Regions from separate parts of the Ensifer sp. YR511 genome, predicted to be linked through region 1. Evidence: predicted binding sites of a transcription regulator. Region 1 holds the regulator's gene; each other region holds the start of a gene.

Region 1 (9,994 bases):
GGCTTCCATGCGGCGGAAGATCTCGTTGATATTCTCGAGGCTATCCCACGAGAAATGCGGCGCGACTTTGCCTTCAGCGGCGAACTGGAGCGACTCTTCCAGGTCCTGGCGGGTGCCGACGATCGATCCACGCACGGTGATGCGCTTAAGAACAGTCTCAAAGACCGGCACCGAGATCATACCTGGGGGCAGGCCGACGAGCGCCATGGTGCCGCGCGAACGCAGGAAACCGAACGCCTGTTCCATCGCTGCGGGCGAGACTGCAGTCACAAGCGCTCCATGCACGCCGCCGGTGGCCTTGATCACCTGCTCGACCGCATCCTTGGCCTTGCCGTTGACTGTCAGGTCGGCGCCCAATTGCTTTGCAAGTGCCAGCTTGTCGTCGAAGATGTCCGCCGCGACGACATGCATGCCCATCGCCTTTGCGTACTGCACGGCCATGTGGCCAAGCCCCCCGATGCCGGAGATGGCAACCCATTCACCGGGACGGACTTCCGTTTCCTTCAACCCCTTGTAAACGGTGACCCCGGCACACAGAACCGGCGCGGCAGGACCGAACTCCAGCCCATTGGGCAGGCTGCCGACGAAATCAGGATCCGCCAGGCCATATTCGGCGAACGTCCCGTTGACCGAGTATCCCGTGTTCGACTGGGCCGCACACAACGTCTCCCAACCGGTGCGGCAATGCGGACAGTAGCCGCAGGCGCTGTGAAGCCAGGGAACGCCGACCCTGTCGCCCTCTTTCACTCTTTTGACACCGGCGCCGACCGCCGAGACATAGCCGACCCCCTCGTGCCCGGGAATGAACGGTGGGCTGGGCTTCACCGGCCAGTCGCCATTTGCAGCATGGAGATCGGTATGGCAAACGCCCGTTGCTTCGTACTTCACGAGGATCTGTCCCGGCTGCGGCGTGGGCACCGCCACTTCTTCGATCGTCAGGGGCGCGCCGAATTGCCGAACGACGGCTGCCTTCATCGCCTGAGCCATTTGCCAATCCTCCTCCAATCGCCGGGCCACGGAGAGGTTTCTTATGGGAACAGTGGGCCGGCAGGGGCCTATCTCACATACGAAAATCGTGTAATTGGCTCGAGCATCATGGCGCTCACAGCCAGTGCCCGGACGTCATTTCCTGCTTGGCGTATACCGCCAACACTTCAACGTGGTTCACGTAGCGCCATCGTCAGGTTGCAGCGTAAACCCGCCGGCAGAGTTCGACAATGGGTGGAGTGCAGAAGCGGTTCAGAGACCGACCGCCTTCGGCGCCCGGCCGGATCGAACAACGCATATCGTGCAACGGCGTTCGAGCGGGCGCGCTGGCGCGCGTATTGACAGGATCGGCGCCGGTCGTGTTGACTGAATGCTACGGGGCCGTAGCTCAGTTGGGAGAGCGCCGCAATCGCACTGCGGAGGTCGAGGGTTCGACTCCCTTCGGCTCCACCAAAACGATCAGAAGGTGCCCGGTTGCCGAGGTATCGGAACAGCGGCTGATTTGTCATCAGCAGATCGCCAGTTCGAGTCTTTTCGGGGACACCACCATGCTAAGCCACCGTTCGGCCTTCGCGAAACGCTGCCCGATCCCGTGGCCACCTGTTTTCAGAGGCTGAACGGATCCCGCGCCGATCGCTTCTCGCTCGGTGCACTGAACGGGTCGGCTTTCTTCTCCTTGGACTTGCGGCCCTCGTCGGCGATAATCTCGTCGACCGCCCGCTGGCACTTCATCAGCTCGTCGGCCGCCGGGCCGGTGCCGCGCAGGCTGAGATTTGCGATGACGCGATCTTCAAACGCGATGGCCAAGGCCCGCTTGCGCACGAAGCCCGTCAGGAACTCGGCGTCGGTGACGTTCACGAACAGAAACTTTCCGCTCGCATCACCGGCAGCGGTCGCCGAAGCGCTCCAGGGATCGGTCTTGTCGAAGCGGAAGGTCAGGTCGTACTCTTTGCCGACCTCGAGCGACCTCCAGTCGTCGCTGGCGAAGCTCATATAGAGCGGCGACTCGGAGCCCTTGGGATAGAACCCAAGGCGCAAGGTGACCCCGCCGTCGAATACCGACGAGATGAAGCAGGAGCCCTCCATCGAGGTGTCGGAAGCAACGGTCCAGCCGTCGACATCCTTCCACTTGATGATTTCGGACTCCTCAGCCGCGGCCGATCCCGCGGCGATCAGACAGCTTACCAATCCGACCAGCAATCTACGCATGCAAAACCCCCGTTTGCCCGCATTTTGATAGGTCCCCGCATCGCTGTCGAGGGTGCCTAGCCGATCCCAGGCAATATTTTAGGAATATTCACCTCTCCGCGGCAAGCGGACTGCCCATCACATGGCGAAAGGATCTTTCGATGACTTGGTCTGGCCGCCGCCGGCAAAGGGATCGTTGTTCGGCGCATTGCCACCGGCGCCCGCAAAGGGATCGTTCGCCGCTCCCTGACCGCCATTCGGGATCAAGGCGCTCACCGCCTCCTGGCACTTGAACATCTCGCTTACCGCCTTCATCGAATCACGCAGGCTTAGGCTCGCGACGACGCGCCCCTCGAAGGCCAGCGCCAAGGTGTTCTTGCGAACGAATTCGGTAAAGAAGTCGGTGTTGGAAAAGTTGACGACAAGGGCCTTGGCGCCGGTCAGATCAACACCGAACGCAACGGCCGGCCACTGACGACCACGGTCGAGCTGCAAGGCAACATCGTATTCCCGCTGCGGCTCGATGGATTTCCATTCGGCATTGCCGATCGAAAGAAACGCCAGGTTCGTCGATCCCCGCGGATAAAAGCCGATACGAAGGATAGCGCCGGCGTCATAGCTCGTCGCCGCGTAACACGAGCCTCCCAGGGAAGGATCGGATCCCACCGTCCAGGCGTTGATCCGTTTCCAGATATTCGAACGCCCTTCTTCGGCAGACGCCGCTCCAGCCGTGAGCAACAGGCCGAGCACCACCAACGACAATCTATGCATGCAACCACCCCACTTTCCACGCAAAGTTATCTTTTTTTAGAGGCCTGTCGAGACGGCGAAGGCCCTTCCCCGCAGGGATTTTTGCGCGCCCCAGGCCCGATGCGAAAGCTGGCAGCTCCGATGCATTCTCCGCGCCGGTCCATGAAGAACGGCCGAGACGAGGTTGAGATGGAGCGGCTGGCGCAAATCAGCCACAGCCTGCGGGCAAAGAGCTGTTGAACATGGCAGAGTGATCGCCATGCTTGCTGGACTTCGGAACGAAAGCGCGGTTCACATCGTTTACCAACCCGTAGTCCCACCCCTTCATCAAGTGGACGATCACCGTGCTTGCCGCCCTGCTTCTCGCTTCGATAGTCGCATCGCCCAATATGCCTGACGTCAAGCTCAGTGCCGCGACGGTGGATGAACTCCAGACCGATTTCGAACGGGCCGTACCGTGCCATCAGATCGATGGACGCAATGTTTGGAAGGGCGCGCTCGCGTTCTACATCCAGTCCTTCGTTTATGACGGCGATACGCCCGTTGCGACCGATGCGGCCGACGCAGTGCTTCCGGAAGACAACAGCGCCGAGACGGTGAAGGAGTTCGAAGACGCCTGCTCGGCCTCGCAAGCGACTTAAGTCTCTCCGCGAAGAGAGCCGCGATTCGTTCGAATCACGCGCGCGACCGGCCTGCCCGGCGCTGTTTTGGGACGCAACCGTCGCCGAAAACCGCCCCGCTCCCGCAAAAGTGACCAATCGCCCCCCACAGAAGCAGCCAATTGCCTGAATTCACGGAATTTTAGGCACTTGCGGAACACATATGGAACAGATAGTGTCTGTTCTTGATTTGTTTCACGCCTCTGGAGCGACGTGCCATGCTGACCCGCAAGCAACAGGAATTGCTTCTGTTCATCCACGAACGCATGAAGGAGTCGGGCGTACCGCCGTCTTTCGATGAAATGAAGGATGCGCTCGACCTGGCGTCGAAGTCCGGCATTCACCGTTTGATCACGGCGCTCGAAGAGCGCGGGTTCATTCGCCGGTTGCCGAACCGGGCGCGCGCGCTCGAAGTCATCAAGCTTCCGGAAGCCTACGCCGCCGGCCAGCAACAGCCGCGCAGAGGCTTCTCGCCGAGCGTGATCGAGGGCAGCCTCGGAAAGCCGCCGGCCGCCGCTCCTGCCACGCCGAAGCCGGCGACGGTCGCCGAAAGCACGTCTGTTTCCGTCCCGGTGATGGGCCGCATCGCTGCCGGCGTGCCGATCTCGGCGATCCAGAACAACACCCATGACATTACCGTTCCGCTCGACATGATCGGCAGCGGCGAGCATTACGCCCTCGAAGTAAAGGGCGATTCGATGATCGAGGCCGGCATCTTCGATGGCGACACGGTGATCATCCGCAACGGCAACTCGGCCAATCCCGGCGACATCATCGTGGCGCTCGTGGACGACGAGGAAGCGACGCTGAAGCGCTTCCGTCGCAAGGGCGCGTCGATTGCGCTCGAAGCGGCCAACCCCGCCTACGAGACGCGCATTTTCGGACCGGATCGCGTGAAAATCCAGGGCAAGCTCGTCGGGCTGATCCGCCGCTACCATTGAATTCCAGGCAGAACGCCGAATCAAAAGAGCCTCGCCACTGAAAGTGGCGAGGCTCTTTCCATTTAAGGCGACCTGAAATCCAGATCGCTTATTCGTGGATCGTGTATTCGCCGAGTTCGCAGAGATCCTGCGTGTCCTCGGTCGTATCGAGGGCCGAGCCTTCCTCGAATTCGAATCGCATGTCGTATTTGCAGACGTCCCGCCCGTCGGCAATGGTGATCTCCATGCTCTCGCCGGGGTTCAGGACCTGCCGACCGAAAACATCGTCTTCCCATTCATTGACGCCGACCGGCGACGTATAGAAATTCGTCAGTACCGCGCCGGTGTTGTTCTTCAGCTGGAAAACCAGGTCGTCCGCGCGCGCCTCCATAGCGGTCGCCGCAAAACACGCCAACGCCGTCAGGATCAGTCTCTTTTTCATTGATGCCATTGCCTCCGTTCTTAATGTTGACGGACGCTACCGATGCGGTTGATCTCAGCGGAGTCATCGTTCCCCCTCTACCGAATTCACCGAAGCGATAAGATCCGACGGAGGCATAGGAGACGTGGCTTGCGCGGACGTGTCGCGAATTTTACCGCGCTGCCCTAAGGCAGAACGCCAAACCAAATTTAACGAGGTGAGATTTTTGGAGGCCTCGCCCGGAATTGAACCGGGGTACAAGGATTTGCAGTCCTCTGCGTCACCACTCCGCCACGAGGCCTCACAGCTCGGATAACCAAGCGTTGGCGCGGATTTAGAATGATTGCAGAAAAACCGCAAGAGGCATTTTCTGAAAAACGCGCCGTCGAATTGCAGGACGGATACTTTCCACAGAACGATCGACGATGTCCGCCGAGCGTCTCCCAGCTGATCTCAGCACCAGGGCGTCGGGCGCCCTTCCCACGGCCGCACGAGCCCCTCGGAAACGAGTACACGTCCAAGAGATTGGTCACCGCGGGTGACCAGGCGCAGTTTCTCGCCGGCCTTGGCATCTGATCGCCCTCCCGCCGAGATCAGCCTGAAGTCGCCTGCATTCAGCAATTCGCGCAGGCGCTGCTTGGCGTAGAAGCCGCGCGAACGCTCCTTGTCGCAGCTTGCCTGGCGGATTCGCGGTGCATCGACATCGGCGACGCGGATCGTCTCGCCATGGAAGACGAAGGTCGCGCCATCGATCACGCAGTTGTCGTTGCGAATGCCGCAAAAATAGAACTGATCGGTACGGATGGATGCCGTCTTCACCTCTTCATTCGGCCGCACGAGAGGGGTTGGCGGCGTGACGCCGACATTCACCGACGGCACCGGGGCGGCCAGGACAACCTTCGTCGCCGGGTTGGGCTTCGGATTTGGTTTGTGCCTATCCGCCTGCTGCGCAACGCGCTCCTGCGCTTCAGGAACCGCGCGCTGAGGCTTCGGCTTCGTTTCCGATCGCGATGCAAAGGCCATGACATCGGAAACCACCGGCCAGTGCCGCAACTCGGCGCGATGGTCGTGGGCCATGACGCCGCCAAGGGTGAGCGCTGCGGCCAGATACCACGGCGCCATGCCGCCCTGTTTGCTGGTGCTTCGGCCCGAACTGCGGCGTCGACGTTTCGTAGTGGCTTTGGCCATCGGTCCCCATCCTGATTCGAGACCGCATTATGCGTTTGATGGGTTGCCGAAAAGTTTTCGAGGGCACCCCAACAGAGGGGAAGACCGCGAGGAACCGGTCATTCGCCTGCGCGGCCACGGCCCTTGTTGAGAGATTCGGAATTGCTACGGGACGGCCGCGAGGAACCGAAAACTGCCGACCGCCCTGCCCTCGACAACAAGATCGTTAAATCGGCGTCCGCCTCAGGAGCCGTTCGAGGAGTTGGCCTTCCCGCGCCAGCGCGCCCACCAGACGGCCAGACGACGACGGCGGCGGCGAACCGAGGGAATGTCGTGGGAAAGCACGATCAGGCCCAACGGTATCATCCAGAAGCCCAGCACGGGCAAGAAACCGAGAAAACCACAAAACACCAGCAGCGAACCCAGCAGGATCCGCAGCAGGGGCGAGTCGGGCAACGCGATACGCCATTTTCCCAGCACGACTTGTCGTGTTTGCGGATCAATGCCGAAATGCGTCTGCTTCCTGTTTTTATTCATCATTCCCTATCCGGCGTGTTTTCCCACAATTGGGGACTTCTCCACAGCCTCGCAACGGAACTTGTCATTTTTTTTGAAAAAAGCGCTTGGCAAATCAGAAAAGCATGCGTATTAGCAGCCTCACTTCTGAAGCGCACAGCACAACAGCGGCGCGGATGATCCCTGGTAGCTCAGCGGTAGAGCATTCGACTGTTAATCGACAGGTCGCCGGTTCGAATCCGGCCCGGGGAGCCACTTTCTAAAAGAGCCATTTGCAGCGATGCGAATGGCTTTTTTTCATTTTGCACCTATGTTCTCCAAGTGATCAATCCCCAACCCCCCGATGGTTCTTTATGACAAAGGCCGCGGCGCCGCCCATCATCGTCTGGTTCCGCAAGGATCTCCGCCTGGCCGACAATCGCGCCCTCTCGGCTGCCGCCGGCGAGGCAGCCGTCATTCCCCTCTATATTCGCGAACCCGCCGACAGCGGCAACGGTCCGCTCGGGGCGGCGCAGGCGTGGTGGCTGCACCATTCGCTCGAGGCCTTGGGCGCAAGTCTCGCGCGGCACGCTTCTCGCCTCGTTCTTCGATCAGGCGCGCCGCTTGACGTGATTGTCGAGATTGCGCGCGCAAGCGGTGCGGAGCGCATCTACTGGAACCGGCGCTACGACCCGAACGGCATCGCCACGGATACCGCGCTCAAGAAGGCGCTGGCCGAGCGGGGAATCATCGCGGAGAGCTTTGCAGGACAATTGCTGCATGAGCCCATGCGGCTGCTGACGACGACGGGCGGCCCCTACCGCGTGTTCACGCCGTTCTGGCGCGCGCTCGAACTGAAAAACGAGCCAGCACCGCCGATCGACCGGCCGCACCATATCGCAGCCCCGGGAGCATGGCCGCGATCGGAACGCCTTGACGACTGGTCGCTGCTGCCGACGAAACCGGACTGGGCGGCGACATTCAGCGAGGTCTGGACGCCGGGCGAAGACGGTGCGGCCACCCGTCTCGAAGAATTCGTCGATGAGAAGCTCGACGCCTACAAACGCTGCCGCGACATTCCCGACGCGGATGGCACATCCCTGCTCTCGCCTCATCTCGCCTTTGGCGAAATTTCGCCGGCGCAGGCCTGGCATGCGGCAGCTGGGCCCCAGGCCGATAGCGGCGAAGGGGCGGCCACCTTCCGCAAGGAACTCGCCTGGCGCGAATTCTCCTATCATCTGCTGTTTCATTATCCTGAGCTTGGCCGCCGCAACCTCGACCGTCGATTCGACCGCTTCCACTGGCTGAACGACGAGGACGATTTTACTCGATGGACCAGAGGGCTCACCGGATACCCGATCGTCGATGCCGGCATGCGCCAGCTATGGCGCCACGGCTACATGCACAATCGCGTTCGCATGATTGTCGCCTCCTTTCTCATCAAGGACCTGCTCGTCGACTGGCGCAAGGGAGAAGCCTGGTTCCGTGACACGCTGGTCGACGCGGATCCGGCCAACAATGCCGCAAGCTGGCAATGGGTCGCCGGATCGGGCGCGGACGCCGCACCGTTCTTCCGCATCTTCAACCCGCTCCTGCAAGGGGAGAAATTCGATCCCGACGGTCTCTATGTGAAGCGCTTCGTGCCAGAGCTGGAGCGCCTCCACCCGCGCTATGTCCATCGCCCCTTTGCAGCGCCCGCCACGACCCTTGCCGAAGCCGGCATCGAACTCGGCACGACCTACCCGAAACCGATCGTCGACCATGCCCTTGCCCGCGATCGGGCACTGGCAGCCTTCCGGCAGATCACAAGCGCACCGGGAGTTTCCGAGGAGACGTAGAGCCTCCGGTAGAATTCCTCAGTTGGCGTCTCGCCCGATTGCGGCTAGGCTCACGTTACGGATGCAACAGCTGAGGGGGTGGTGTATGCGTAACCTGGAAGCCGATTTTGCTGCATTTGCCGGTGCGGTGGAGCTATCTTCCGAAAATCTGGCGACGGCCGTGCGGGAATTTCCGCTCAAGGCGCGCATGGTGCTTGGCGCCCTGGTGCACCTTCAGGTGGGAACGTTGATGCTCGCCACGCCAGACGGCCGCAGGCTGGTGATCAAAGGCGCCAGGGCCGGCCCCAGCGCCATCCTCAACCTCAACAACTGGAACCTGCCGCAGCGTGCTATCTCGGGCGGCACCATCGGGGCTGCGGAAAGCTACATCGACGGCGACTGGGACAGTCCCGATGTCGGCGCCTTTCTCGAACTGTTCCTCGTCAACGCCGAAATCGGCAGGAATTTTCCGAACCGTGCGCGCGGGCTCCTGCGCCTTTTCGACAAGTTCCTGCACTGGCGCAATGCCAACACCCACTCCGGCGCGCGCCGCAACATCTCGGCCCATTACGACCTCGGCAACGCCTTCTACAGCGAATGGCTGGATCCGAGCATGACCTATTCGTCTGCGCTTTATGCAACGGGCGCCAATGATCTGCGCTCAGCGCAGAAAGCCAAATACCGCGCGCTCGCGGAAGCGACGAACCTGCGCACCGGCGATCATGTGCTTGAGATCGGCTGCGGCTGGGGCGGCTTTGCCGAATTTGCGGCAACGGAAATCGGCTGCAAGATCACCGGGCTGACGATCAGCCGCGAGCAACTGGCCTTCGCACGCGAACGCATGCAGCGTGCGGGCCTTGCCGACCGGGTCGAATTGAAGTTCCAGGACTATCGTGAAGAAAGGGGTACCTATGACCGCATCGTCTCGATCGAGATGTTCGAGGCCGTCGGCGAAAAATTCTGGGCAACCTATTTCTCGCAGCTGAAGCGGTGCCTGAAACCCGGGGGCAAGGCCGGACTGCAGATCATCACGATCAAGCCCGAATCCTACGAGGAGTATCGTTCCAATCCGGATTTCATCCAGAAATACGTCTTCCCGGGCGGCATGCTGCCAACGCGCGAGCATCTGGTCGAGCTTGGCCGCAATGTCGGCCTGCAGATGATCAACGACTTCGGCTTTGGCGTCGACTATGCCCGCACACTCGGCGAATGGCGGGAGCGGTTCTGGGCGGTCTGGAACAGGATCGAGCCGCTCGGCTTCGACCTGCGCTTCAAGCGGCTGTGGGAGTTCTACTTCTACTACTGCGAGGCCGGGTTCCGTGCCCGCAACATCGACGTCCGGCAGATCGTCTTCGAGTGAAGCGCACGGCGCGTCTTTACCGCGTCACCCGTAGCGCTTAAGAGGCGGTCGATCCAAGTTTCTGTTCAAAGGTACAGCATGCGTCTTGCATGGTTTTTCCTCGCGCTCGCCATCGCGACCGAAGTGGTGGGCCTGACGGTGATGAAGGCCGCTTCCGAAAGCGGCTCCTATCTCGGCCACATCGTCATGTATGTCTCGATCGCACTCTCCTACGTCTTCCTGGCAAAGGC
Region 2 (9,994 bases), on a different contig from region 1:
GCCAACGCGGTGGCCGCGCTTGTGGCGATCGTGACCATCGGTCTCAAATCAAGAACGGCTGCGGAAGGGCTTTGAACTGGCGGTGCAGTTTTTTCGTCCGTTTCGCAATTGGATATCGCTGCCATGCGTTCGCATTGCTTGCGATAAATTGCTAACGATACAACCAATGAGATATGGTCGAGGGTGAGGGAACGAATGCCGTTCCATCCCTTGAGCGTTTCGCTTGCCGTCACGCATGGCCCCAATCGAAGCCGGCCGAAGAATGGGCCTCGATACTTTGTGAGGGGGCGGTTGCGCAGGTGCCAGGAGCACGAGCCCAACACCCCCCTTTAGCGGGCGTAGTATTTCAGCCAGCCCGTCGGCCACGGACTTCGTCTCGGTGTCGGTCTCCGGCCGTCATCGCGAAGAATAGCGGCTACAGAATTCAGACGTGCGGCCAGGGCCTGCCGGGTGGGATTGCAAATGACGAACGCAGTGAAGGATCTATCCCTAGAGCCAATCGCGACCGCCTCCGTTGAGAGGGAAGTCGACGCCACTCGTGGCGGTACCGATGCGATGCCCCTTCAGAGGATCGTTGCGGAACTTGGCTTGCCATCCGAACCTCCGGCTGTCCTGATCGGCTCGGGGCAGAACTCGGTGGCCTACGAGCTTGACGGCAGGATCCTTCGATTGCCGCGTCATTGCGGCGCTGAACGCGACCTGGTGCGCGAAGCCGCGGCGCTTCGCGCGGTGCGGCCGCTTCTCCCGGTGCCGGTACCTGATCTTGAGGTGCGCCGCATCGACGGCCAATTCGTCTCGCTGCACGCCAAGATCTTGGGCGAACCGCTTTCGGACCTGACCGGCCTGAGGATAGGCGCACAGAGGGTTTTGGCCGCGGATCTTGCCGCCTTTCTAAAGGCTCTGCATTCGCTCCCCATCGACAGCGTGGAGGCCGAGCCTGCCGAGGCGTCTTTATCCGAGTGGAATGGCCTTTTGGCGCAATGCGAAGCAGTGGCCTTTCCTCTGCTTTCGCCTGATGTCGTCACCGGTCTGCGGAAGCGCTTTTCCGACTTTTTAGCGACCTGCGACGCGCTTCCGCAGTGCCTTATTCACGGGGATTTTGGGACCGGAAACATTCTCGTCGATCGCGGCAGACTTTCAGGCGTCATCGATTTCTCCGGCTGCGGCCCCGGCGACCCAGCTTACGATTTTGCGAGCCTCGCGGCAGGGCTTGGTGACCCGTTCGTCGACCTGGTGCTCGCGCACTTTTCCCCAGACACGGCGGCAAGGGATCGTATGGGTTTTTATCGAATGACCTTTCCGCTTCTCGACATTCTGTACGGCGTCGAAAACTGCGACCCGGAGACAGTCCGCGCGGGCGTGCACGCCTTTGCGGCGTAGTCCGCTCATCCTCTCACCGGGATTTGCTTCGGCCCACCTCATCCGAACGCGGTTCGATGTCCGCCATTGGGCGCGATGTGGACTTCGCGCCTCGGTTTACAGCATCGAAAAAGCCGTTCGGCTCTCGTTTTTTTGCGCAATCGGGGAACAGCGGGCCAAGCCTATTCGTTGAGTGAGACGGGAGAATGTGTCGGAACGAGGAGGGGTTCGCGAAGCAATGTCGGGTGAGCCATCAAATCGCCCCGGTGCGTATATTTCGTTTCCCTACGACCGAACCATGCTGGGAGAGTTTCGACGGGCTTTTCCCCGGGCCATATGGAGCGATGATAGGCGCAATTGGTTTATTCCGGGCAAGACTGCCGACCGCCGGTTTACCAGATGGATGGACGGCCAATTGTCGGAACGAGATCCGTTCGGTGAATCAAAGGGCAGGGACGCTTACGACTTCGATCCCATCGGCAGTCCGTATCTGGAGGCAGGCGATGACCTTTGCCTGCGGACACCTTTCTCCCGCACCATCGTTGAGGAATTGCGACAGGTGCCGTGGGCGCGTTGGGATGACAATTCCAGGACGTGGCATGTTCCGTTCCGCTCCTACGAGGAATTGCGGAAACGGTGGCCTGTGATCGAAGCGGCCGCCCGCCGCAATGAACCGGATGCACGAAAGCAACGCCGACTTGCGTCGCGGGGGTCCGCCGAGGAACTGGAAGCGAGAAGTCGCAGCGTCGAACGGAGAAGACGGCGATATCCTGTTCCTGCGGTTTTTCCACCGCGGCTCGGGCGTGCCGTCTCCACTGAAACCTACGGCGTCATAATATTCATCGGGATTTCACAGGAGATTGTCCCTCGAACTTTCTCCTGCTCGTATCCATTCATGAACAATAGCCTGATGGAGTTTGTCTGGGCCTCCTGGCGGCCCGCAACACTACCGGAATTGATCTCTGTATGGCCGGCACGCACCGGTCCCGATCATTGCAGCGGCTGGTGGCTTCCAGATCTGGAGGAATTGCGGGTTTCCAGGAAACAGCCCGAACTCAAGAGCGCCGGCGCGCGGCATCCCGTTCTCATCGGGCGATTGCCGACGCGGGACGACCAAATGCACATTGATCGCTTTTGAAACAGGCAAAAGGTCATTCTCTGCTGACACGCCACACGACATTGCCGACATCGTCGGCAACCAGCAAACTACCCGTCTTATCGATTGCCACGCCGGCCGGGCGCCCCATGGCGCTGCCGCCTTTGCCGACGAACCCGGTGAGGACATCTTTTGGCCGGCCGCTGGGCTTGCCATTCAAAAACGGGACGAAGATGACCTTGTAGCCGCTGGGTACGCTTCGGTTCCAGGAGCCATGCTGTCCAACGAATGCGCCGTTCGAATAGGTGGGGCCGAGCGACGAGCCCCTCGAGAACACCAGTCCCAATGATGCCGTGTGGGCGCCCAGCGCGTAGTCGGGCTTGATGGCCCTTGCGACGAGGTCAGGACGCTGCGGCCTGACGCGGGTGTCGACGTTCTGGCCGAAGTAGCTGTAGGGCCAGCCATAGAAGGCGCCATCGCGCACGGATGTCATGTAGTCCGGGACGAGATCGTCACCGAGTTCGTCGCGTTCGTTGACCGCGACCCACAGCTTTCCATTCTGAGGGTTCCAGGAGAGCCCGTTGGGATTGCGCAGGCCCGAGGCGAAGGGGCGCATGTGGCCGCTTGCCTTGTCGATCTCGAGCACGGCTGCACGGTGCCGTTCGACGGCCATGCCGTTTTCGGCAACATTGCTGTTGGAGCCGACCGTAACGTAGAGCTTGCGGCCGTCCGGGCTTGCGATCACATCCTTGGTCCAATGGTGATTGAGATCGCCGGCCGGTAGATCCGCGATCTTTTGCGGCGGCGCCGTGATCCGGGTCTGTCCGTTCGAATAGGGGAAGGCGACGAGAGCGTCGGTGTTGGCGACATAGAGCTTGCCCCGCGACAGCGTCATGCCGAACGGCGAGTTGAGACCTTCGGCGAACGTGGTCCGCACGTCGGCCACCCCGTCGCCATCGGTGTCGCGAAGCAGCGTGATCCTGTTTGCGCTTGGTGTGGCGGCGCCAGCGCGCTTCATGGCCGCGCTCATGAAGACCTTCTTCAGGCTGAAGCCCTCGTCGTGTTTGGCCGGAGCATTGCTTTCGGCCACCAGAACGTCACCGTTGGGAAGGACGCGCAGCCAGCGCGGATGGTCAAAATTCGTCGCAAAGGCGTTGACCTTCAATCCTTTGGCAGCGAGTGGATGTTCTCCGCCCCGCCACCCGGTCGCATCGGCGATGTTGACCGTCGGGATCACGGTTGGGCGTGGTTTTGGCAGAACCGGATCCGAACCGTATCCAACCTTGCCGGTGTTGCTCGCTGTCTGCCTGGCTGAGACGTTGGCGCAACCCGCCAGTAAAGCTGCGGTTAGGAGGATGACGACTGCCGCACACGGGAAACGGTTTTGCATTGGAAGGCCTCCGCAGGGATTGGCCCATCTCATCGTGAGACGCAACGGCGCCTCGCAACATTCCAACCACAAAACAGCAAGGGTTGCGACTTGTTCCCGGCGGTAGGAACGTTTGAAGAACTTTCCCCTGTCACAATGCCTGTAAGCGGCCTATAAGACACGAATGGTTCAGCGAGCTGGAAGTGCAGATCTCCCTCTTCATGGCGGCAGGGTTCCCCCGTGGCTCGGCGATCGCATGACGAAGCTCGGGACGATCATCGCCGAAGCCATCGTCATCGAATACGGCCGTGACGAGTTTCTGCGCCGTCTGGCCCATCCTTTCTGGTTCCAGTCCTTCGGCTGCGTCATGGGCATGGATTGGCACTCATCCGGCATCACCACCAGCGTCATCGGCGCTCTCAAGCGCGGTCTCGCTCCTCGTTCGCAGGATCTTGGGATAAGCGTCTGCGGCGGTCGCGGACGACATTCGCGGCAGACGCCAGACGAACTGATCGCCATCGGCAACCGCGTCGGCATCGATGGTGCCGGCCTTGCGGCCACCAGCCGGCTTGTTGCAAAGGTCGATAGTGCCGCGGTCCAGGACGGCTTCGACCTCTACCTGCACGGTTTCATCGTCGCTGACGATGGTAAATGGGTGGTGGTACAGCAAGGCATGAACGGCGATAAACGCCAGGCCCGGCGCTATCATTGGTTGTCGGAGGGCGTTTCCAGCTTCGTCGACTCTCCCCATGCCGCGATCGAGGGAAAAGGTCAGGGGGAAATCGTCAATCTCGCAGACAGACGGGCTGCCGCATCCCGCCACGGGCAGCTTGAGCTTTTGGCATCGCTTGGGCCTGACCGAATTGTCCGGGAAGTCGTCGCTATGGATCCGAAGGTTAAACCGAAGGAGGCCGATCAGCCGTTGCTCCCACATCTCGTGATGCCGGCACATCACGACGTACGGGAGGAAAACGTCAACATGCGACGGCTGCATGCGACACTTTCTGCGGCTGCCGATCGCGGGCCGGAAGATTTCGAGCAGCTTTTGATGGTTCCGGGCGTCGGTGCCCGCACGGTCAACGCGCTCGCGATGGTGGCTGAAGTCGTTCATGGCGCGCCTTGCCGTTTCGCCGATCCGGCCCAGTTTTCGCTTGCGCACGGTGGCAAGGACCGCCATCCGTTTCCCGTGCCCCTCAAGGTGTACGACCACACGATCGCGGTCATGCGATCGGCCGTGACGAAAGCGCGGCTCGGACTTGGCGAGGAACTGGAGGCGCTGAAGCGTCTTGACGACCAGGCACGGCAGCTCGAAAGATACGCCACCGGCCCGGACCTCAAGGAAATTGTTGCCGGAGAGTTTCGCCACTCGCCCGAATGGGGCGGTCGCAGTGTGTTTGGATGGGAGGAGACTGGCGGATCGGCCGAGCAGAAGTCGCTGGAACCGACGCCGTCGAACGCTCACCGTCAGGCACGCTAGAAAATCGAGTGGCCGGCGCTGGTTCAGCGAGATGAGCTTCAGTCGAGGGGCGGGAGCGAGATATTCCTTGGGGAAGGATGCCTTAGCCGATCTTCTCTCCCACCTCCAATAGATAAGCGTCATAGCCGAACAACAAATCCTGGCTCAGGTCCTTGCCGTCGAACCGCGCTATAAAGTCGTCAAGGTCGGCCTGACGCGAGAAGCCCATCGCCATGGCAGACATGCTTTCGATGTCGCCCTCTTCGTCCTCGTAAGTCGCGCTCATCTCCAGGACACCCAACCGATCGAAGTTCGCTTGCATGTGGAATGAAAGCCAGACCAGGTATTCCAGCGGGTAGCCGGGATTCCTCCCGTATGTCACCACAAAGGGATAAGCTGAACGGAACCGGCTGGCCAGAACTTCGCCATCGGTGGCAAAGACGAGCAGATCGCTATCCTCATCGAGGTTGTGAAGTTCGATTGTCAAATCATGCTTGCGCAACGCAACGTAGCCGCCAAGTTGGTCCCACGGCAAGGAAGTCAAGATGATCTCGCGCCATCGTGTGATGGCGACATCGAGATCGGTGCGGACCAAGAACATGAAGAAACCCTACAGCGTCACGACACAATCAAGAGCTTTCAGCCTTGCATAGTGCACGCTATAGTCAATAGATATTAGCGGCGCCTAAATTCATGGTAACGAGGGAGTTATCGTGATTTGAGAGGCGCCGGCGAACATCAGCTTCGCCGGCTGGCGGATCTATCGCCAGTATCCCCGCCCGGTATCGACCGATGACCGTCCCACGACGTAGCCGATGGTAAAGGCGAGGGCGCCGATCAGCAATCCGAGAGTGGTCGCGGTGTGAGGATGATCTGCTGCGGCAGTCGCGACAGCGCTCGTCTCTCTCTTCACTGCTTCGGTGGCTGTCTGCGCAGCTTTGCGAACGCCAGCGAGAGGTTCTTCGGGTGTGCCGGTAAAGCCGGCTTTTAGATCGTCGTCTTTGGCCATCGCCTTCTTCTCCTATCGCGTATGCAGGAGAAACCGAGGACAGCGCCATCGGTTCCGAATCCTTGGAAAGATCTTTTTTAAAGCACCAATTTGCTAGCGACCTTGTGCCCAGAGTTCTTCGGCAAAGTCCTAGTGGGTCGACAAGATCCGGTTGTTCAACGCTCCTTGATACGTCTTCCTGGTCGCAATTTTGTTCTCCAGCGACTCGAGGATGTCCTCGCAGAAGTCGACGTCGTAGAGTTCACGAATGGTCTGGAGACCACCGGGCGTGAACACGTTTATCTCAAGCAGCTTGTCGCCGACGATGTCGAGGCCGACCAGGAACATGCCATCTTCGACAAGCTTCGGGCGTAAGGTCTCGGCGATCGCCAGCATTTCCTTTGTCACATGCGCCCGTTTTGGCGTCCCACGCGCGTGAATATTGGAGCGCACGTCTCCCTTCGCGGGAACGCGCCTGAACGCAGCGTAGACGTCGCCGCGCTGCAAAGGTCGCCCGTTCATGAGAAACAATCTGGTATCTCCTTCCGACGCCTTCGGAAGGTAACATTGCGCAATGAGATAGCCGACCTCACCCACGGCATCGATGATTTGATTGAGGTTGGATTCGGTGCTGCTTCCGACCCGAAAAACGTTCTTGCCGCCAGATCCCTGTAGCGGTTTGATGATTACGCCGTCTGAATGATCGTCGATAAACGCCCTGATCTCCTCGATGTCCTTGGAAATCAAAGTGGTCGGACGAACGATGGCCGGGAAATCCTGGAAGTAAAGCTTGTCTTGCGCCAAGGCCAGACCACATGGGTCGTTGACGACGATCGTGCCTCTTTCTGCGGCAAGCCGACCAAAATTTGCACCCGCATGCGCGGCCCAGGGGCGAGTATCGGCATCCAGCGACGGATCGTTCCGTAAGAACAGAACATCCACCTCTTCAACATTGACAAGGGCTCTTTGCTGTTCGGGCGCGATCAAAGCGCGTAGCAGAGTTTCGGACTTCTTGGGGCGTGCGTCGCCAAGATGTGCCGCCCGGATCATCAATGCGTCGTCGGGCCCAAGTATGAAGTCACCCGGCGTGATGTAGAGGACCTCATGGCCACGAGCAAGCGCAGCAAGCGCCAAGGATGTTGTCGTATAGGACGGCCTTTCGGTTTCGATCGCGTTGACAAGGAAGGCGATGCGCATGGGGGCTCCTGGCTTAAGACAAGGGTGCAACCGGCCACATCCGGTACAATGGCCCCGAAGGCGACTTTAGGGGCCCGAAGCGTGTGGGGCTCGCGTTAGACCCAACCTGAAGACGACATGAAGGATCCGTTGCATTAACGCTCCTCGCTGCTACTGGTTCCTGTCAGTCTTGATTGTCTCCGCAGATGCGCCCTAACCCGATGGCCAGGGTTCCAGCTAGGTGATGTCTCTAATGTTCGGACCGGAGGGTCTGGCAAGTCTCGGACGAGGATTAAGTGCGGGCTCAGCGTCAATCTCCTGGCTATGTCCGCATGGCACACAGCCGCACTGGGGTGCCTGCACGCGGACACACCGACAGGCAGAGGGCGCTCAAGCTCCCTCTGCCTCTTAAATGGTTCAGCGCTTGTGATGGACGCTTTGCAGACCGTAAACCGGCGTCTGAATACCCTCCAATCGTGCCTTCAGTTGCAGTGACAGGTACTGCGAATAATGGCGCGATTGGTGCAAGTTACCACCATGGAACCACAGGGCATCCTGTTGCGTGGGCTTCCACATGTTGCGCTGCTCGCCCTCCCAGGGGCCGGGGTCCTTCGGCGTATCGGAGCCAAGTCCCCAGACCTTGCCGACCCTGTCGGCTGTCTCCTGGTCGATGAGATCGGCGACCCAGCCATTCATCGAGCCGTAGCCCGTCGCATAGACGATGACGTCGGCCGGGATCTCCTTGCCGTCAGCCAGTTTTATCGAGGTTTCGGTGATCTCTTCCACCTGTCCTGCGGCAAGCTTCACCTTGCCGTCGATGATCAGCTGCGACGCGCCGATATCGATGTAGTATCCGGACCCGCGGCGCAGGTACTTCATGAAGAGACCTGAGCCATCCGCGCCCCAATCGAGTTGGAAGCCCGCCTTTTCCAGCGCCGCGTAGAAATCGGCGTCGCGCTCGCGCATCTTGTCGTAAAGCGGGATCTGGAACTCGTGCATGATCCGGTAGGGAAGCGACGCGAAGATGAGATCCGCCTTGCCCGTCGTTACGCCGTTGGCCAGCGCCTGTTCCGAATAAAGCCCGCCGAGGCCGATATCCATCAGCGTGTCGGACTTGACGATATGGGTCGTCGAGCGCTGGATCATCGTGACGTCGACGCCCGCCTCGTACAGCGCGGCACAGATGTCGTGGGCCGAATTGTTGGAACCGATCACAACGACCTTCTTGCCCTTGTAGCCATCCGGCCCCGGGTGCTGCGAGGAATGATGCTGGTCACCAACAAAGCGCTCACGGCCGTTGAAATTCGGAATGTTGGCCTTTCCGGACATGCCGGTCGCAAAGACGAGCTGCTTTGGCCGCAACACCACTTCCTCACCGTCGCGGTCAACGACGATGGTCCATTCCTTCGCGGCTTCGTCCCATTTTGCCGATTTGGCGGTGGAGCGTGTCCAGTAGTTCAGCTCCATCACCTTGGTATAGAATTCCAGCCAGTCGCCAATCTTGTCCTTCGGTGCGAAGACCGGCCAGTTCTTCGGGAAATCGATGTAGGGCAGGTGGTCGTACCAGACGGGGTCATGCAGGCAGAGCGACTTGTAGCGCTTGCGCCAGCTGTCGCCTGGCCGGTCGTTCTTTTCGAGGATGATGGTGGGCACGCCAAGTTGGCGAAGCCGGGCCCCGAGCGCAATGCCGCCCTGTCCGCCGCCGATGATCACGACATAGGGTTGCGTCTCATAGCCGAGCGTGCGCTCCTCGTGCTCGCGCTCCTCCTTCCAGGTTTTCGTGCCGACATTCTGGCCGTGCTTGGCGCCAAGTGGCCGGGTAAAGCCGGATTTCTCCTCGTGGCCCTTGAGTTCGGCCAGTGCCGTCAGCAGCGTCCAGATCAGGCCGTTCTTGATGCGCACGAGGCCGTAGCCGCGTCCCGTCGCAGTCTCGAACGAGATCCAGCTTTCAAGCACGCCATCCGCCTCGGTTGCTTCTTCGCCGGCGGCGACGCGCCAGTTGGAGGGTTTTGCAGAGGCAAGCTGTGCCTGAAGCATGTCGCGCACCTCGTCCCGGCCTTCGACAGTCTTGAGGTTCCAGGTGAAGGCGACGAGGTCGCGCCAGTAGCATTCCTCTGCAAAGAGGTTGACCGCATCGTCGATACGGCCGGTTTCGAGTGCAGCGCCAAGGGCATCAAGCTGTGCCTGAACGCGGGTGGTGGGGGTCTTCTCGAGCATCCTTTATCCTCCTGCTCTGTGATGACAAACGGAACGGCTCCTCAACCGTCCCGCAATGGGGACCGGCCTAACGCTTGAGGTCGATCAGTATTTTCAGGTGCGTACCGGCGGGATCGAGCAACTGGTCGAACCCTGCCGAAACAGCTTCGCTCAGTGAGACATGTTTGGTGACGATGCGGCGAGCCGGTATTTGGCCGCTCGCGATCAGGCGCGCCACGCGCGGCCAGTAGTGGGTCGGATAGGCCCAGGAACCGCGGATATCGATGTCCTTGAAGGTCACGTCAAACCAGTTCAGCGGGTTCTCGCCTGGATGAAGGCCGGTCTGCACGACGA
Region 3 (9,994 bases), on a different contig from region 1:
CGGCTGCGAATTCAGGAGCGCCGCGCAGAAGACATCCGGATAATAGGTCTTGAGCCAGGAGGAGACATAGACGAGCAGCGCGAAGGACGCGGCATGGCTCTCGGGAAAGCCATACTCGCCGAAGCCTTCGATCTGCTTGAAGCAGCGCTCGGCAAAGTCCCGTTCATAGCCGTTCCTGACCATGCCCTCGATCATCTTCTCGTGGAAGGTATGGATCGTGCCGGTGCGCTTGAAGGTCGCCATGGCCCGGCGCAACTGGTCAGCCTCGCCGGGCGAGAAGCCTGCGGCAGTAATCGCGATCTGCATCGCCTGCTCCTGGAACAACGGCACGCCCAGCGTTCGCTTCAGCACGGCCTCCAGTTCAGGACTTGGATATTCGATGGGAATTTTTTTATCCCGCTGCTCCCGCCGCTTCAGATAGGGATGCACCATGTTGCCCTGGATCGGCCCGGGCCGGACGATCGCCACCTCGATGACGAGATCGTAGAAGATGCGCGGCTTCAGCCTTGGCAGCATGCTCATCTGCGCCCGGCTCTCGATCTGGAAGACGCCGATCGTATCGGCGCGACAGATCATGTCGTAGACGTCCTTCTGGTCATCCTTGAAGAGCTGATGCAGCGTTTTCTGCTCGTTGTAATGCCGGTCGAGAAGCTTGAAGGCACGGGCGATGCAGGTCAGCATGCCGAGCGCCAGTACATCGATCTTCAGGATCTTCAGCGTGTCGAGGTCGTCCTTGTCCCACTCGATCATGTAGCGGTCGGGCATCGCCGTATTCATGATCGGCACCACCTCGTCGAGCCGGTCGCGGGTCATCACGAAGCCGCCGACATGCTGGGAAAGATGGCGCGGGAAACTCATCAGCTCGGTGGCGTAATCGAGCACCTTCACCGTCGTCGGATCCTTCGTATCGAGCCCGGCCGCCTGCGCCTCGCGCTCCGAGAGATCGGCGACCGACCAGCCCCAGACGGAACCGGCAAGCGCCGATTGCACGTCTTCTGAGAACCCGAAGGCCTTGGCGGTCTCTCGGCCGGCCGAGCGCGCCCGGTAGCTGATGACAGCCGCCGTCAGTCCCGCATGCTCCTTGCCGTAGGTGCGGTAGATATGCTGGATCACCTCTTCCCGCTTCTCATGCTCGAAATCGACGTCGATATCCGGCGGCTCGTCCCGTTCGGTCGAAAGGAAGCGGTCGAAGAGCAGGGTGGTCTTAAGTGGATTTACCTCGGTGATGCCAAGGCAATAGCAGACGGTGGAATTCGCCGCCGACCCGCGGCCCTGGCACAGGATGTCGGCGCCGCGCGCGAACTGCATGATGTTGCGCACTGTCAGGAAGTAGGGCTCGTAGCGTTTCTCTGCGATCAGGCCGAGTTCGTATTCGATCTGCCTGGAAACCTGTTCGGAAATTCCTTCGGGATAACGCTCGCGCGCGCCCTCCATCGTCAGCCGCCGCAGCGTCTGCGTCGGCGTCTCGCCCGGAATGCTCTCATCCGGATATTGATATTCGAGATCCGACAGCGAGAACTTCAGCCTCTCGAAGAAATGCCCGGTATTGGCGATCGCTTCCGGATAGTCGCGGAAGATGCGGATCATTTCGGCGGGCGTCTTCAGATGCCGCTCGGCATTGGCATGGAGCCGATAGCCTGCGGTCGCGATCGTCACATGCTCGCGGATGGCGGTGACGACATCGGCAAGCGGCCGGCGGCCGGCGGCATGAAACAGCGGACTGTTGGTGGCGACGAGCCTGACCGACGCATGGCGGGCAATGGTTGCAAGCCCGGCAAAGGCGAACTGATCGAAGCCATCATAACGCGGCACCAGCGCCAGATAGAGCCGGTCGGCGAAATGCGGTTTCAGTCGCTTGAGAAAATCGGCAAGCAGGGTTGCCTCCGGTGCGCCGATAACCGGGTCCGGTAGAACCGCAAGAAGCAAATCCTCGCCCCATTCGATCAGATCGGTCTCGTAGAGCGTGCAGGTGCCCTTCTTGGCGCGCAGGTTTCCGGCGCTCAGCATTCGGCAGAGATTGCCCCAGCCGCGGCGGTTCAAGGGATAGGCGAGCACGTCGGGCAGGTCTTCGGCAAAGGTGAGCCGCGCACCGGGCTGGAAAGCCGACTTCTCCACCTTGGCCTGCGCATGGGCGCGCACCACGCCGGCGACCGTGTTGCGATCGGCAATGCCGAGGCCGCCAATACCGAGGCGGCTTGCCGCAACGACCATCTCACCCGGATGGGAAGCGCCTTCGAGGAAGGAGAAATTCGACCAGGCACCGATCTCGAAATAGGGGGTAGCGTCGCTCATGCGAAGACTCCATGCATGAACCAGCGCGGCGGGGCGCTCGCGCCATAATGACCCTCGCGAAACAGCCAGAACCGCCGGCCGCTATCGTCCTCCACCCGGAAATAATCACGCTCCAGCGCCGGCTCGCCATCAAGCCACCATTCGCCGGCGATCCGCTCCGGCCCCTCAGCGCGCGCGATACGGTGCAATGTGCGCCGCCAGCGAAAGCTTCTCGGCGGCCCCTCCGGCACTTCGGCCACCGCCTCCACCGGCTCGGGACTTGGAAAGAGCCGCTGCGGCCGGGCGGCGGCAGCAAGCAGGGGCGCCGGGATGTTGTTACCCGGTTCCTCAGCCTTGCCGATCAGCGCCAGGTCCGTGAGCGGCCGGAAGCTTGCCGCCCGCTCCGGCACATGGCTTTCCGAGAGCGCCGGCACCATGAGGCTTTCTGCGCCGAAGCGCGCCATGACCCGGTCGGCGAAGGCGGCAAGCGGACGCTCGCGATCCGGCGTGCCAGAGAAATCCTCCTGCATCACCTCGTATTTTTCGCTCTTCGGCACCGAAAGCCTGAGGATTTCGAAGCCGAAGCCGGCATCGAGATCTTCGTGCACCGCCTGCAGGCGTTCGCGGAAGAGACCCGCGACGCGACGCGGCTCGTTGAGCGGCGAGGACGTGCCGGCGGCGATGCGAAAGACCGCACCGTCGACGCGGAAAAGCAGCAGTTCGAACAGGCGCCCGCCCTCGCCGCGCTTCTCCAGTTCCGGTTTCAGCCGCAACGCCAGTTCTTCCGTCAGGCCCAAAATATCGTCTTCACCCTGGACCGGCTCGCCGAGCCGCCGCTCTGCCGAAAGGGCAGCGACGGGCAACCGTGGCGACAGCGGCTCGTCCTCGCGCCCGAGCGCCTGGTCGAGACGCAGAAGCAGGGTTGCGCCGAACCGGCGGGCGAGCGGTGCGCGCGGCGCCTCGATCAGGTCGCCGATCTGCTTGAGCCCGACCCGGCCGAGTGTTTCGATCGTTTCCTGCGGCAGCCGCAGCGCCGCCATCGGCAAGGGTGCCAGCGCTCGCGCCGCCTCGTCCTCGGCAAGGATAGCGTCGGAGCCGAAACGCGCCACTGCCCAGGAGAGCCCGGCGGACGAAGAGATCGCCGCCCGGGCCTCGACCCCCAGATGAAAGAGGCGAGCGAGCAGATCGTCGAGCAGCGCTTTTTCCCCGCCGAGAAGATGGGCGCAGCCGGTGATGTCGAGAAAGAGGCCGCTGTCGCCGTCGAGCGCGACGAGCGGCGTGTAGCGGCAACACCAGTCCGCCAGCCCTGCAAGCAGCGCCCGGTCGGCGGCGGGATCGGCCGGCAGCACGTCGATCTCGGGACACATGGCCCGCGCTTCGGCGACACCCTGGCCGATATGAAACCCACGCCTTTCAGCGAAACCATCGAGCGCAACGAGACGCATTGCGCTCTTCACCTTGTCGGCGAAGACGACGGGCGGATGCTCAGGACGCCCGCGGGAAAGCCACGAGTTCCCCCAGCGCTTGCGCGCGACCCGATCGGCCGGAAGATGCGGAAAGGTGAGCGACAGAATGCGCTGGTTCTGGATCTGCCGCAGCAGCGGCTGGTAGGGGCTCGACGGGGTAAAGGCGGCGGTCATGGGGGTTCCACTCCAGGAAGAAGCCGAGCGGCGCAGGAGCCCTGCTCTTCTCGGCAATGACGTGAAAGACGGGATGGCCGATGCTGCCGCGAAGCATCGATCCATCCGGTAGCGGTCGCTCGCGCGCCGGCGCCGGCTCGACGAGGAAGCGGAAGAAGGCGCTGCTCGCCTCCTCGTGTCCGGATTGGCGCAGAAGCAGAAGGGGGACGTGGCCAGCGCGCGAGCGCACATGCAGGCGTCGGCTCTCGCTGAGTGCCAGGGCGGCCGGGTTGCCGCGAATTTCAAGGATGACGGCACAGAAGCTCGGCACGGAAAGCGCGGCCTCGGCGATCCAGAGCGCATCCTTTATCGTGCGTGGCAGGCTGAAGACGAGGCCGCGGACATCGAGACCAAAGGCCTTCAGACCCAACCCATAGGGCATGCCCGCCTCGGTGGAAGCCATCGACTGGCTGATCCAGAGAACGGGGGCGGCCGGCTCGCCCTTTTCAAGCCGCGCCCGTTGACAGAGCACGCTGAGTGCTGCGGCAAAACCGGCGGCTGCACCGGCATCGCGCGTCTCGGCATTGCGGATTTCCGTCATGCCTTCGAGCGGCAGGCCGCCTTCGAGAAGGTCGTCCAGATCGGGAACGCCGAGCGCCAGCGCCTTGCGGCCAGGCTCGTCTTCTTCCCGTTGACGGAAGCCGCCGGGATCGGCCGCCTTGGCGGCGCGCACGACGCCCGGAAGCCGACGGTTTTCGATCCTGGCTATGGTTTCTCGGAGCGAAAGTACCGTCTCCCGCTGCACGGCTGTGTCGGCCATGACGGTCAACTCCCATCAGAATGTTCATGTTATGTTCTATTAGATTCCAGAGCTTCCTAAATGAGTCAACAGCCAATTCTAAGAATTTATTCCTGTCTCTGTGGTCAAGGAATTCAACACTCGAAAAACAAAGGCAAAATCGCTATATGGAGGGCAACAAGGAGTGCCTATGGCCCGCATTGACCAGACCGATGATTGGCGGGAACGCCACGCACCGACGCTTACCACTTTCGAGCAGCTTGCGCTGGAGGCCTATGGCCACCTGCCGCAGGAATTCCGCCAGCTGACGACCGACCTTATCATCGAAGTTGCCGACTTCCCGAGCGACGACGTTTTCGAGGACATGGCGCTGGAAACGCCTTTCGACCTGCTCGGCCTCTTCGAAGGCCGCGGCATCAGCGAACGCTTCACCATGGAAACCGGCCAGTTTCCGAACCGCATCACCCTCTACCGCCGCCCAATCATCGACTATTGGGCGGAGAACGAGGAGACGCTGGGTGACATCATCACCCACGTGCTGATCCACGAGATCGGCCACCATTTCGGCCTCTCCGACGACGACATGGAACGGATCGAGGCCAGCGTCGAGCACGTCGGCGGCTGACACTTCATTTGCCTATCATCGCGCGGTGAGGGCCGCCCCTCATCCGCACGGTGAGGAAGCCTCTCATCCGCCTGCCGGCACCTTCTCCCCGCAGGCGGGGCGAAGGAAACTCGCGATACGCATCCCAATCGGAGCACGACCGATTCCAGAAAGCAGGCCTCACACGCCGATTGTGAGCATCAACCGCGTCCCCTCGCCCCGCCTGCAGGGAGAGGTTAGTCCTCGGGCTAAACCCGAGGAGAGGGGCAAACCTGCGCGACGGCAAACAGCCTCGACTACTGCTCCGACAGCTTGATATCCGGGGTGTATTCCTTGCCTTCGACCTCCTTCACCACCGCCTGGCCGCACTGCATGTGCTGCGTGTCGGCATTGAAAGCATAGGTGGGCGAGCCATGCAGGCTCCAGCCCTGGTTTAGCGCCGCCGTCACCTTGTGGCAGAAGGAAGCGTCGTCAGGGCCGGTCAGGAAGCGGAAGAGTTTCAAGATCTTGTCTTTCGTTTTTCGATGAGGTCCGCCTTGGCGGCAAGCGTGACGGCCTGGTCGAGGTGCAGCCGCTCGACCATCCGCCCGCTGAGGTTGATGACGCCCTTGCCGGCGTTTTCGGGCAGCGCGAAGGCGGCGATGATCGCGCGCGCCTCGTCGACGGCGATCTGATCGACGCCGAAGCGCTCGTTCGCCGGGCCGATCTGCGCTGGATGGATCAGCATTTTGCCGTCATAACCCATGTCGCGGCCCTGCCGGCATTCCTCGTCGAAACCGGCACCATCGCGGAAATCGTTGAACACGGCGTCGATGACATCGAGCCCGCCGCCGCGCGCGGCAAGCAGGATCTGCATCAGCCAGGGGATGAGATAGGGCCGGCCCGGACGATCCGGAACGCCGGTCTCCTTGCGCAGGTCGTTGAGGCCGACGACGAAACAATCGAGCCTGCCACTGAAGGTACGGCCGGCCTCGGCGATTGCCGGCGCGTTGATCACCCCGCGTGGCGTCTCGATCATTGCCCAGAGGCGCAGCGTCTCCGGCGCATCGTTCTCGTCGAGCCAGTCGGCCGCCGCCTGGATATCCGCCGGGCTTTCGACCTTCGGCAACAGGATGGCGTCGGGATTGGCCGCAAGCGCCGCAGCAAGATCGCCCTGACCATAGTCGGAGCCGATCGCATTGATGCGAATGACAATCTCGCAATCCGGCCGGCTCGCCGTCAGATACTGCACCAGCGCCGCACGCGCTTCCACCTTGCGCTCGGGCGCTACCGCATCCTCGAGATCGAAGATCGCGACATCCGTCGCGAGTTCCGCGACCTTGGCAAGCGCGCGGGCATTGTCGGCCGGCACGCAAAGCACCGAGCGGCGCAGGCGTACAGGGTGATGTTCGCTCGATTTGTTCATGCTTCAGTTGTGCCCGCCTTTGCCGCGTTCCGCAAGACGAGGCGAACCGCCGCACCCCTTTCGAAAGCCCGCCTCTTGCAAGTCCGAAGGCGCGCCCCCACATCGCCATCAGAAAGGTGACGATTATGCAAAGCATTCGCTCTGTTCTCTTTACGGCCGCAGCCCTGACCATCACGTTCGCGGCCTTTGTGCTTACCGCCTCGCTGGCGCTGGCACTGGCCGGCATCGCCGCCGTCGTCGTGGTCGGCAGCGCCATTGCCACCCGGCTGAATTTCAGGCCTGCCCGCGCCACCGCGCGCCCGGCTGCCGCAGGTGCGGCCCAGGGCCAGCGCGAGATGCGCATCTGGAACGACGGCCGCGGCACGATCATCGACCTCTGATCCCCCTGGGTGTCGAAATCGATCCCTGGGCGTCGGAATCGATCCCCGGCGATCATTGCAATCGGGCCGATCCGTGATCGGCTCGAACCCTGTTGGCGGCCTTGAAAAACGTCATGGCTGCGATTTTTTTTCGACCCCATGTCGGATCGGAGATTCCATGTCCGTCCTTGAGGCAGGCCAGCACGGTCCTGGCTCTTCGAACAGGATGGAGAACGATATGGATACCCAGACGCAGCAGCCGGCACCGGTCCTCAACGGCCTTCTGCCCTATCTTCAGGTCGATGGCGCCGCCAAGGCGTCCGAATTCTACCAGCGCGCCTTCGGGGCCAAGGAAGTGGGCCGGCACCCGCTCGACGAGCAGGGCCGCACGATGCACATCCACCTCTATGTCAACGGCAGCTCGCTGATGCTCGCCGATGCCTATCCGGAATACGGTCATCCGCTGGAAAAGCCGCAGGCCTTCACCCTGACGCTCACCGTCGACGACATCGATGCCTGGTGGGACCGTGCGGTTGCCGCCGGCACCGAGGTGGTCATGCCGATCGAGGTGATGTTCTGGGGCGACCGCTACGGCCAGCTCCGCGATCCCTTCGGCGTTCTCTGGGCCATGAACAGCCCGGTGAAGGCAAGCTAAGTCCCTGCAGACAATCGAGATCCGGACGAAGCTCTCGCCGGGCGGGCATTTTCACCCGCCCGGCGAAGCGCATTTGAACAGATTTTCCTTCATTTCGGCGCAAAACTCATCTAAACGCTAGCGCAACATTCTTCTGAAATCGAAGGCCTGAAGTTATGGAAAAATTCGTCAAGCTCACCGGTGTCGCCGCCCCCCTCCCCGTCGTCAACATCGACACGGACATGATCATTCCGAAGGACTACCTGAAGACGATCAAGCGCACCGGCCTTGGCAAGGGCCTCTTCGCCGAAGCCCGCTACAATGAAGACGGCTCGGTCAACCCGGACTTCGTGCTCAACAAGCCGGCCTACCAGAACGCCAGCATTCTCGTTGCCGGCGATAACTTCGGCTGCGGCTCCTCGCGCGAGCATGCTCCGTGGGCGCTGCTCGACTTCGGCATCCGCTGCGTGATCTCCACGTCCTTTGCCGACATCTTCTACAACAACTGTTTCAAGAACGGCATCCTGCCGATCGTCGTCAGCCAGGCTGACCTCGACAAGCTGATGGACGACGCCTCGCGCGGCTCCAACGCCATCCTCTCGGTCGACCTGGAATCCCAGGAAATCACCGGTCCGGACGGCGGTTCGGTCAAGTTCGAGGTCGACGCCTTCAAGCGTCACTGCCTCTTGAACGGCCTCGACGACATCGGCCTGACGCTGGAAAAGGCAACCGCCATCGACAGCTTCGAAAAGACGGTCGGCGCCGCGCGCCCCTGGGCATAAAACGAAGATATGGCGCGCAAGCTCATCTCCTCGGGCTCGCCCTTCGAAAAGACGGCAGGCTATTCGCGTGCCGTCGCGATGGGTGACTGGTGCTTCGTCTCCGGAACGACCGGCTATGACTACGCCACCATGACCATGCCCGAGACGGTGGAAGAGCAGGCGCGCAATTGCCTGAAGACGATCGAGGGCGCGCTGAAGGAAGCGGGCTTCTCGATGAAGGACGTGGTGCGCAACCACTATTACGTCACCGATGCCAGCTTCGCCGACCGGGTGTTCCCGATCTTCGGCGAAGTCTTCGGCGAGATCCGCCCGGCCGCAACGATGATCGTCTGCGACCTGATCCGCCCGGAAATGCTGATCGAGATCGAGGTCACCGCGCTTCGCGGCTGACCCCCCTGATCGCGCCCACCCTCAAAACGATTCCGATTTAAGCCATTATGCGATAGTCCATAGGGCATGACTTCGCCTGACTTACGCTGAACCGGAAGACGCCCATGCAATTTCAAGGCACCGCCGACTATATCGCCGACAAGGACCTGATGATCGCCGTCAACGCCGCGATCCGGCTGGAGCGGCCGCTGCTGGTCAAGGGCGAGCCCGGCACCGGCAAGACCGAGCTTGCCCGCCAGATCGCCGCCGCCCTTGGCCTCGAACTCATCGAATGGAGCGTCAAGTCGACGACCAAGGCACAGCAAGGCCTCTATGAATATGACGCCGTGTCGCGGCTGCGCGACAGCCAGCTCGGCGACGAGCGTGTCAACGAGGTCCGGAACTATATCCGCAAGGGCAAGCTCTGGCAGGCCTTCGAGGCCGATCGCCGCGTGGTGCTTCTGATCGACGAGATAGACAAGGCCGACATCGAGTTTCCGAACGACCTGTTGCAGGAGCTCGACCGCATGGAATTCCATGTCTACGAGACCGGCGAGATGATCGGCGCGCGTCACCGGCCGATCGTCATCATCACCTCCAACAACGAGAAGGAGCTGCCGGACGCGTTTCTGCGCCGCTGCTTCTTCCACTATATCCGCTTCCCCGATGCAGACACGCTCGCCCGCATCGTCGAGGTGCATTATCCCGGCATCCGCAAGACGCTGCTTTCGGCGGCGCTCGCCGCCTTCTACGACATCCGCCAGGTGCCGGGGCTGAAGAAGAAGCCCTCCACGTCAGAGGCGCTCGACTGGATCCGCCTGCTCGTCGCCGACGAGGTCGATCCGGCCGACCTCAGGGCCGATGCCAAGACCATGTTGCCGAAGCTGCACGGTGCGCTCCTGAAGAACGAACAAGACGTGCACCTCTTCGAGCGCCTCGCCTTCATGGCCCGCCGCGACGGATGAGGCCGGACGCGCACAAGGTCCTGATCTACGCCACCTGGCAGGACCGCCTGCTGGTCTTCGACGAGCCGGATTTCCCAGAGATCGAGCTGCAGGTGCCCGGCGGTACGATGGAACCAGGCGAAAGCCCGGAGACATCGGCTCAGCGGGAATTCATCGAGGAAACCGGGCTGACGCCGCCGGAAGCACT

What was found. Region 1 encodes LexA, which represses DNA repair genes until DNA is damaged. Its sites were predicted from a motif close to TGTTCNNNNTGTGTTCNG; they were not measured.
Region 2: a site for LexA is predicted at 3,950-3,967, ahead of BLU15_RS24220 (DUF763 domain-containing protein). Genes of this name have one in related genera too.
Region 3: a site for LexA is predicted at 4,732-4,749, ahead of BLU15_RS39495 (ImuA family protein). Genes of this name have one in related genera too.

Annotation. Positions count from the first base shown of each region.
Region 1 covers NZ_FNGR01000005.1:51,760-61,753, forward strand. Annotated here, with positions in the region: gene adhP (alcohol dehydrogenase AdhP) at 1-987, opposite strand, end outside; tRNA gene BLU15_RS11670 (tRNA-Ala) at 1,365-1,440, shown strand; gene BLU15_RS11680 (hypothetical protein) at 1,594-2,187, opposite strand; gene BLU15_RS11685 (hypothetical protein) at 2,314-2,946, opposite strand; gene BLU15_RS11690 (hypothetical protein) at 3,270-3,566, shown strand; gene lexA (transcriptional repressor LexA) at 3,803-4,525, shown strand; gene BLU15_RS11700 (hypothetical protein) at 4,614-4,955, opposite strand; tRNA gene BLU15_RS11705 (tRNA-Cys) at 5,153-5,226, opposite strand; gene BLU15_RS11710 (thermonuclease family protein) at 5,379-6,113, opposite strand; gene BLU15_RS11715 (hypothetical protein) at 6,336-6,629, opposite strand; tRNA gene BLU15_RS11720 (tRNA-Asn) at 6,789-6,863, shown strand; gene BLU15_RS11725 (cryptochrome/photolyase family protein) at 6,962-8,425, shown strand; gene BLU15_RS11730 (SAM-dependent methyltransferase) at 8,511-9,764, shown strand; gene BLU15_RS11735 (SMR family transporter) at 9,843-9,994, shown strand, end outside.
Region 2 covers NZ_FNGR01000016.1:87,721-97,714, reverse strand. Annotated here, with positions in the region: gene BLU15_RS24240 (MFS transporter) at 1-75, shown strand, start outside; gene BLU15_RS24235 (phosphotransferase family protein) at 463-1,380, shown strand; gene BLU15_RS24230 (hypothetical protein) at 1,775-2,497, shown strand; gene BLU15_RS24225 (PQQ-dependent sugar dehydrogenase) at 2,511-3,845, opposite strand; gene BLU15_RS24220 (DUF763 domain-containing protein) at 4,009-5,301, shown strand; gene BLU15_RS24215 (hypothetical protein) at 5,384-5,881, opposite strand; gene BLU15_RS24210 (hypothetical protein) at 6,041-6,289, opposite strand; gene BLU15_RS24205 (glutathione synthetase) at 6,419-7,465, opposite strand; gene BLU15_RS24200 (NAD(P)/FAD-dependent oxidoreductase) at 7,862-9,661, opposite strand; gene BLU15_RS24195 (2,3-butanediol dehydrogenase) at 9,729-9,994, opposite strand, start outside.
Region 3 covers NZ_FNGR01000004.1:241,775-251,768, reverse strand. Annotated here, with positions in the region: gene BLU15_RS10670 (error-prone DNA polymerase) at 1-2,292, opposite strand, end outside; gene BLU15_RS10665 (DNA polymerase Y family protein) at 2,289-3,842, opposite strand; gene BLU15_RS39495 (ImuA family protein) at 3,757-4,710, opposite strand; gene BLU15_RS10655 (metallopeptidase family protein) at 4,880-5,314, shown strand; gene BLU15_RS10650 (DUF1737 domain-containing protein) at 5,590-5,796, opposite strand; gene BLU15_RS10645 (HpcH/HpaI aldolase/citrate lyase family protein) at 5,793-6,698, opposite strand; gene BLU15_RS10640 (hypothetical protein) at 6,824-7,078, shown strand; gene BLU15_RS10635 (VOC family protein) at 7,296-7,712, shown strand; gene leuD (3-isopropylmalate dehydratase small subunit) at 7,868-8,473, shown strand; gene BLU15_RS10625 (RidA family protein) at 8,483-8,863, shown strand; gene BLU15_RS10620 (AAA family ATPase) at 8,968-9,807, shown strand; gene BLU15_RS10615 (NUDIX hydrolase) at 9,804-9,994, shown strand, end outside.